DNA from 3 places in the Rhizobium lentis genome. Region 2 is predicted to be linked to each of the others. Evidence: predicted binding sites of a transcription regulator. Region 2 holds the regulator's gene; each other region holds the start of a gene.

Region 1 (2,266 bases), 900 kb from region 2:
GGCAGGAGTGCACGAAGAAAAACCTGATGCTGCAGGGCAGTGATCTCGAAGGCGCCAACCTCTTCAGCACCGATTTTTCGCTGACCGATCTCAGCGGCGCAAACGTCAAATCCGCCAATCTGGAAAAGGCGACTTTGGTGCGCGCCTCGCTTGAAGGCGCGCATGCCGAGGGCGCCAACTTCGCCAAGATCGAGGCCTATCGCTCCAGCTTCGCCAATATTGCCGCTGACGGCGCGTCCTTTGCCGGCGCCGAGCTGCAGCGCGCCAATTTTGCCGGCGCCCGGCTCTCCGGCGCGAGCTTCGAAAAGGCCGAACTCGGCCGTGCCGATTTCGACAAGGCAGTGCTGACGGGGGCGAAATTCGCTTTCGCCAATCTCTCCCGCGCCGATCTCTCCCACGCCACCTTCGACGGCCCGGCGATGTTCGACCGCGCCTTCATGTTCCTGACCCGCATCGAAGGCCTCGATCTCTCGGCCGCAACCGGGCTTGAACAGGCGCAGATCGAGCTTGCCTGCGGCGATGCCTCGACAAAATTGCCGGCAGGACTCTCCGCCCCTTCAACCTGGCCATGTCCTGCCGAGCACGAGTAATTTCTCGGGCTTTGCAGCGATTCCGTGCGGGTTGAGAAAGCCTATGGCAGCAATGCCTGGCCGGCCCGGGAATGTCGGGTTTGATCTAGTGCAATCTCAACTCTCCAATGACGCGACGCCATTCATTCGGTCCGATCAGCCGCTGATGGCTATAGCGGACGGAATGCAGCGGCCCGTCGAGGTTGGACTGCCAGAAGTCGAGGAATTTGTGCATTTCCGGAAAGCCCGGGGCGAGATCGTAATCCTGCCAGACATAGGTCTGCAGAACGGATTCGAAATCCGGGAGGCGGTAGAGGATGTGGGCAGTGGTAAGGCCGTAACCGCTGAGCTGGCGCTCTAGATCCGATGAAAATTGCATGCTTCATCTCCGTTTCACGACAACGAGAAGGTGGCGCATATCTTGGCGTCCATCAACGGGATTCTCAACGCAACGGCGGTTTTTCTTGTTCCTTCTCAGCGTGTTAGCAGCCACTCTAGCTGAGTGCTAATTTTTTTCTCTGCGCCCCTTGAAATGGAAAAATTGCAAAACCAGATCAATGCGCGCAAACGCTCGACAGGGGTTTGCACCCGCCCGGACTGGTCATCCGGTCCGGCCAGGGGAACAACATCGTTATTGTTTGTCCATTGGAGGAAAACATGTCGTTCCGACCGCTTCATGACCGCATTCTCGTCCGCCGCGTCGATTCCGAGGAAAAGACCAAGGGCGGCATCATCATTCCCGACACCGCCAAGGAAAAGCCGCAGGAGGGCGAGGTCATCGCCGTGGGCCCGGGTGCACGCAACGATGCCGGCCAGATCCAAGCGCTCGACGTCAAGGTCGGCGATCGCATCCTGTTCGGCAAATGGTCCGGCACGGAGATCAAGATCAACGGCGAGGACCTGCTGATCATGAAGGAAAGCGACGTCATGGGCGTTATCGAAGCCCAGACGGCCGAAAAGATCGCCGCCTGAGGCGTTCTCCGCGCATTAGTCAAAAAGCTGCCTATTGAAGGAGTTAAAGAATGGCTGCGAAAGAAGTGAAATTCCATAGCGATGCCCGTGAACGCATGCTGCGTGGGGTCGATGTGCTGGCCAATGCCGTGAAGGTGACGCTTGGCCCGAAAGGCCGCAACGTCGTCATCGACAAGTCCTTCGGCGCGCCGCGCATCACCAAGGACGGTGTTTCGGTCGCCAAGGAGATCGAACTCGAAGACAAGTTCGAGAACATGGGTGCGCAGATGCTGCGCGAAGTGGCATCGAAGACGAACGACCTCGCCGGCGACGGCACCACGACTGCGACGGTGCTCGCCCAGGCGATCGTCAAGGAGGGCGCCAAAGCGGTCGCCTCCGGCATGAACCCGATGGACCTGAAGCGCGGCATCGACCTCGCCGTCGACGCTGTCGTCGCGGAACTGAAGGCCAATGCCCGCAAGATCTCCAACAATTCCGAAATCGCCCAGGTCGGCACCATCTCCGCCAATGGCGATTCCGAAATTGGCCGCTACCTGGCTGAAGCCATGGAAAAGGTCGGCAATGAGGGCGTCATCACCGTCGAGGAAGCCAAGACCGCCGAAACCGAACTCGAAGTCGTCGAAGGCATGCAGTTCGACCGTGGTTATCTAAGCCCCTACTTCGTCACCAATCAGGACAAGATGCGCGTCGAGCTCGAGGACCCCTATATTCTCATCCACGAGAAG
Region 2 (2,266 bases):
AAACCGGCCTGCACGACCTGAACAACTGTGTTATTCGGCACCTCGGCGTTCGGCACCTCGAACATCGCCTGATGGAAGTTCGGATCGAATTTCTGACCGACCGGCTCCAGCTTGCGAACGCCGTGGCGTTCGAGCGCTGACAGCATGGATCGCTCGGTCATCTCGACGCCCTCGATCAGCGAGGTGAGCCCGGCATCGGCTGTCGCCTTGGCCTCCGGAGAGATGGCGTCCAGCGCCCGGCGCAGATTGTCCGAGACGGCGAGCATGTCACGGGCGAAACCGGCGACGGAATAGGATTTCGCATCCTTCACCTCACGCTCGGTGCGGCGGCGCAGATTGTCAATCTCGGCAGCGAGGCGCAGATAGCGATCGCGCAGCTCGGCATTTTCGGCTTTGAGAAGCTCGAGGGGGTCCGGCTGGCTTACCTCCTGCCGCTCGGTTGCTTCAGGCTCGACGTTGACGGCAGCGTCGGCTGCGGCATCAGCCGCAGTTGCGTCAGGTCCGTTTTTCGTCGTTTCATCGGTCATGACGGTCTCCGGTTTGGTATTTTCAGATGCGCCCGATATCGAGGTTTGACCAAAAAAAATCAAGTCTGCGTGACAAAGAAGCGAAAATTCCAGGCCTTCGGCATTTGCGACGTCAAAGGGGATTGCGCGAAAGGCGAGAGACGAGCTGCGCGGTGTAATCCACCATCGGCACAATGCGGGAATAATTGAGCCGCGTCGGGCCGATGACGCCGACGGCGCCGACGATGCGATCGTCATCGTCACGATAGGGCGCGACAATGAGCGACGAGCCGGACAGCGAGAAGAGCTTGTTTTCCGAACCGATAAAGATACGCACGCCCGAGCCGCTCTCGGCGAGATTGAGAATCTCGATCAGGCTGTCCTTCTTCTCGAGATCGTCGAACAGCAGGCGCAGCCGGTCGAGATCCTCGGCGCCGGCGAGGCCTTCGAGCAGATTGGCGCGGCCGCGAATGATCAGCTGGGCGGGCTTTCCCTCATCCGGGCTGCCGGCCCAGACGGCGATGCCGCGCTCGACGAGATCGCGTGACAGGGCATCGAGCTCGTGACGGACGTCGTCCTTCAGCCGGCTCAGCTGCTTGCGCAGCTCCGACAGGGTCTGGCCGGACATATGGGCATTGAGGAAATTCGCCGCCTCCGTCAGCTGCGAGGAGGTGACGCCCGCCGGCAGCTCGATGATGCGGTTTTCCACCTGATCGTGATCGCCGACGAGCACGGCGAGCGCTTTTGTCGGCTCAAGCCGGATGAACTCGACATGTTTGAGCACCGGATCGCTTTTCGAGGTGATGACGAGGCCGGCGCCGCGCGAGATGCCCGACAGCATCCGGCTGGCCTCGTTCATCATCGATTCCACCGGATTGCCGCCGCTTTCGGCGCGCACCTGGCGGTCGATATTGGCCCGGTCTTCGGCGGAGAGATCGCCGACCTGCATGAAGGCATCGACGAAGAAACGCAGGCCGATCTGGGTCGGCAGCCGGCCGGCGCTGACATGCGGGGAATAGATGAGACCGAGCTCTTCGAGATCGCTCATGACGTTGCGCACGGAGGCCGGCGACAGCGACATCGGCAGCAGGCGCGACAGGTTGCGCGAGCCGAGCGGCTCGCCGCTTTCGAGATAACCTTCGACGATGCGGCGAAAAATTTCTCTGGACCGTTCGTCCAGCGCAGCAACGGCATCCGAAACCGACGTCGACCTGATGCCCATAAACCTTTTCAAACCCATCCTGATGATGCTCCCGAAAATATAGTCAAACTCGCACCCGTGGCAAAAGGGAATTTGCAAATGAGCGCCGCCAATCGTAGAAGCGGTCAACAACTCCAGGAGATAAGAATGCGGCCTTCAGGCAGAAAAACCGACCAGATGCGCAAGGTCTCGTTCGAGCGCAATTTTTCCAAGCATGCAGAAGGCTCCTGCCTGGTGAAATTCGGCGACACGCATGTGCTCTGCACGGCAAGTCTCGAGGACAAGACACCGCCGTGGCTGCGCAACACCGGCAAGGGCTGGGTCACGGCCGAATACGGCATGCTGCCGCGGGCGACCGGCGAGCGGATGAAGCGCGAGGCCGCCGCCGGCAAGCAGGGTGGCCGCACCCAGGAAATCCAACGGCTGATCGGCCGCTCGCTGCGCGCCGTCGTCGATCTACAGGCGCTCGGCGAACGGCAGATCACGCTCGATTGCGACGTCATCCAGGCCGATGGCGGCACGCGGACGGCCTCGATCACCGGCGGCTGGATCGCGCTTT
Region 3 (2,266 bases), 460 kb from region 2:
GCGCCGGCGCAGGGGATGATGCGGTGGCCGCGCTCGACGACGAGATCGGGATTGGCGCAAATCATCGGCACATCGCGCGCCTGGAAATCCAGAAGCATGTCGGTATAATCCTCCGGCTTCTCGGTTTCGTCGTCGAAGAAGCCGGTGCAGACGAGCGACTGCGCTTCGCCGGCCGGGCGGCGCTCGACGCCGATGCCTTCGAGAAGCGCCTTGTCGCGCTCGGGGCCGAGCAGAAACACGGTCTTCGGTCCCTCGGCGATCAGCCGGCGGGTGACATCGCCCGAGGTAACGATCCGGTCATAGGCGCTGTCGGGAACGCCGATATGGCGCAGCTGCTCGACCACCTGCCAGGAAAGGCGCGGCGAATTGGTGATGAGCACGACCGCCACACCGCTCTTGCGCGCCGCTTCAAGGGCCGCTGCGGCCTTCGGAAACGGATCGATGCCGTTGTGAACCACGCCCCAGACATCACAGAGCACCACATCATAGCGATCCGTGATCTCGGAGAAGTTTTCTATCCGCCTGGCCATTCCAATTTCCCGATTTGCTTCAGTCACCGGTGACATTGCAAAGCCGCGAGACGATGGCAAGGCATTTTCTGCGCGGCTTGGCAGTCAAGAATGCCGGCGATGGCGGCGAGAGCGGACGGCAAGGTCCGGCGGCGCTGCCAAAGGCAACGGCGAGACAGATTTCGACGGCAATCTCCGATAATTCGTCGCCTCTTCACAATTCCGGCACAAAAATTCGTGATTGCTCTCATTGACTCCTCTCGGAGCCATCCCTAAATGCTCGAGCGCTAGCACTCACCACAGAGGAGTGCTAACACTTATCCATGCGGACCGCTCCGGTCCGCGAATGTCATTCGATCGAGGGATTAGACAATGGCAACCACCAATTTCCGTCCGCTTCACGACCGCGTCGTCGTTCGTCGCGTCGAGTCCGAAGAAAAGACCAAGGGCGGCATCATCATTCCCGACACCGCCAAGGAAAAGCCCCAGGAAGGCGAAATCGTCGCCGTCGGCTCCGGCGCTCGTGACGAGTCCGGCAAGGTCGTCGCGCTCGACGTCAAGGCTGGCGACCGCGTCCTGTTCGGCAAGTGGTCCGGCACTGAAGTCAAGATCAACGGCGAAGACCTTCTGATCATGAAGGAAGCCGACATCATGGGCATCATCGGCTGATCAGCCGATCCGCTTCCCGAAATGACTGACGGGCCTTCTGCCCGAACAAATCGAATTCAGGAGACACAAACATGGCAGCTAAAGAAATCAAGTTTGGCCGCACCGCGCGCGAAAAGATGCTGCGCGGCGTCGACATTCTCGCCGATGCAGTGAAGGTCACGCTCGGCCCGAAGGGCCGCAACGTCATCATCGACAAGTCCTTCGGCGCGCCGCGCATCACCAAGGACGGCGTTTCGGTCGCCAAGGAGATCGAACTCGAAGACAAGTTCGAAAACATGGGCGCCCAGATGGTCCGCGAAGTTGCTTCGAAGACCAACGACATCGCCGGTGACGGCACCACGACTGCAACCGTTCTTGCCCAGGCGATCGTTCGCGAAGGCGCCAAGGCCGTTGCCGCCGGCATGAACCCCATGGACCTGAAGCGCGGCATCGATCTCGCCGTTGCCGAAGTCGTCAAGGATCTCCAGGCCAAGGCCAAGAAGATCAACACCTCGGAAGAAGTCGCCCAGGTCGGCACGATCTCCGCTAACGGCGAACGTCAGGTCGGCCTCGACATTGCCGAAGCCATGCAGAAGGTCGGCAACGAAGGCGTCATCACGGTTGAAGAAGCCAAGACCGCCGAAACCGAACTCGAAGTCGTCGAAGGCATGCAGTTCGACCGCGGCTACCTCAGCCCCTACTTCGTCACCAACCCGGAAAAGATGGTCGCCGACCTCGAAGACGTCTTCATTCTCCTCCACGAGAAGAAGCTGTCGAACCTGCAGTCGATGCTGCCGGTTCTCGAAGCCGTCGTCCAGACCGGCAAGCCGCTCCTCATCATCGCTGAAGACGTCGAAGGCGAAGCGCTTGCTACGCTCGTCGTCAACAAGCTGCGCGGCGGCCTGAAGATCGCTGCCGTCAAGGCTCCGGGCTTCGGCGACCGCCGCAAGGCCATGCTCGAAGACATCGCCATCCTGACCGGCGGCACCGTCATCTCCGAAGATCTCGGCATCAAGCTCGAAAGCGTCACGCTTGACATGCTCGGCCGGGCAAAGAAGGTTTCGATCTCCAAGGAAAACACCACGATCGTCGACGGTTCGGGCGCCAAG

The links. Region 2 encodes HrcA, which represses chaperone genes, less so after heat shock. Its sites were predicted from a motif close to GTTAGCACTCNCNNNNNGNGAGTGCTAAC; they were not measured.
Region 1: a site for HrcA is predicted at 1,051-1,079, ahead of groES (co-chaperone GroES). Genes of this name have one in related genera too.
Region 3: a site for HrcA is predicted at 796-824, ahead of groES (co-chaperone GroES). Genes of this name have one in related genera too.

What each region holds. Positions count from the first base shown of each region.
Region 1 covers NZ_CP071454.1:3,107,701-3,109,966, forward strand. The annotation lists gene J0663_RS14975 (pentapeptide repeat-containing protein) at 1-590, shown strand, start outside; gene J0663_RS14980 (usg protein) at 676-948, opposite strand; gene groES (co-chaperone GroES) at 1,227-1,541, shown strand; gene groL (chaperonin GroEL) at 1,592-2,266, shown strand, end outside.
Region 2 covers NZ_CP071454.1:2,203,179-2,205,444, reverse strand. The annotation lists gene grpE (nucleotide exchange factor GrpE) at 1-527, opposite strand, end outside; gene hrcA (heat-inducible transcriptional repressor HrcA) at 640-1,728, opposite strand; gene rph (ribonuclease PH) at 1,855-2,266, shown strand, end outside.
Region 3 covers NZ_CP071454.1:2,667,207-2,669,472, reverse strand. The annotation lists gene J0663_RS12840 (TIGR01459 family HAD-type hydrolase) at 1-530, opposite strand, end outside; gene groES (co-chaperone GroES) at 882-1,178, shown strand; gene groL (chaperonin GroEL) at 1,250-2,266, shown strand, end outside.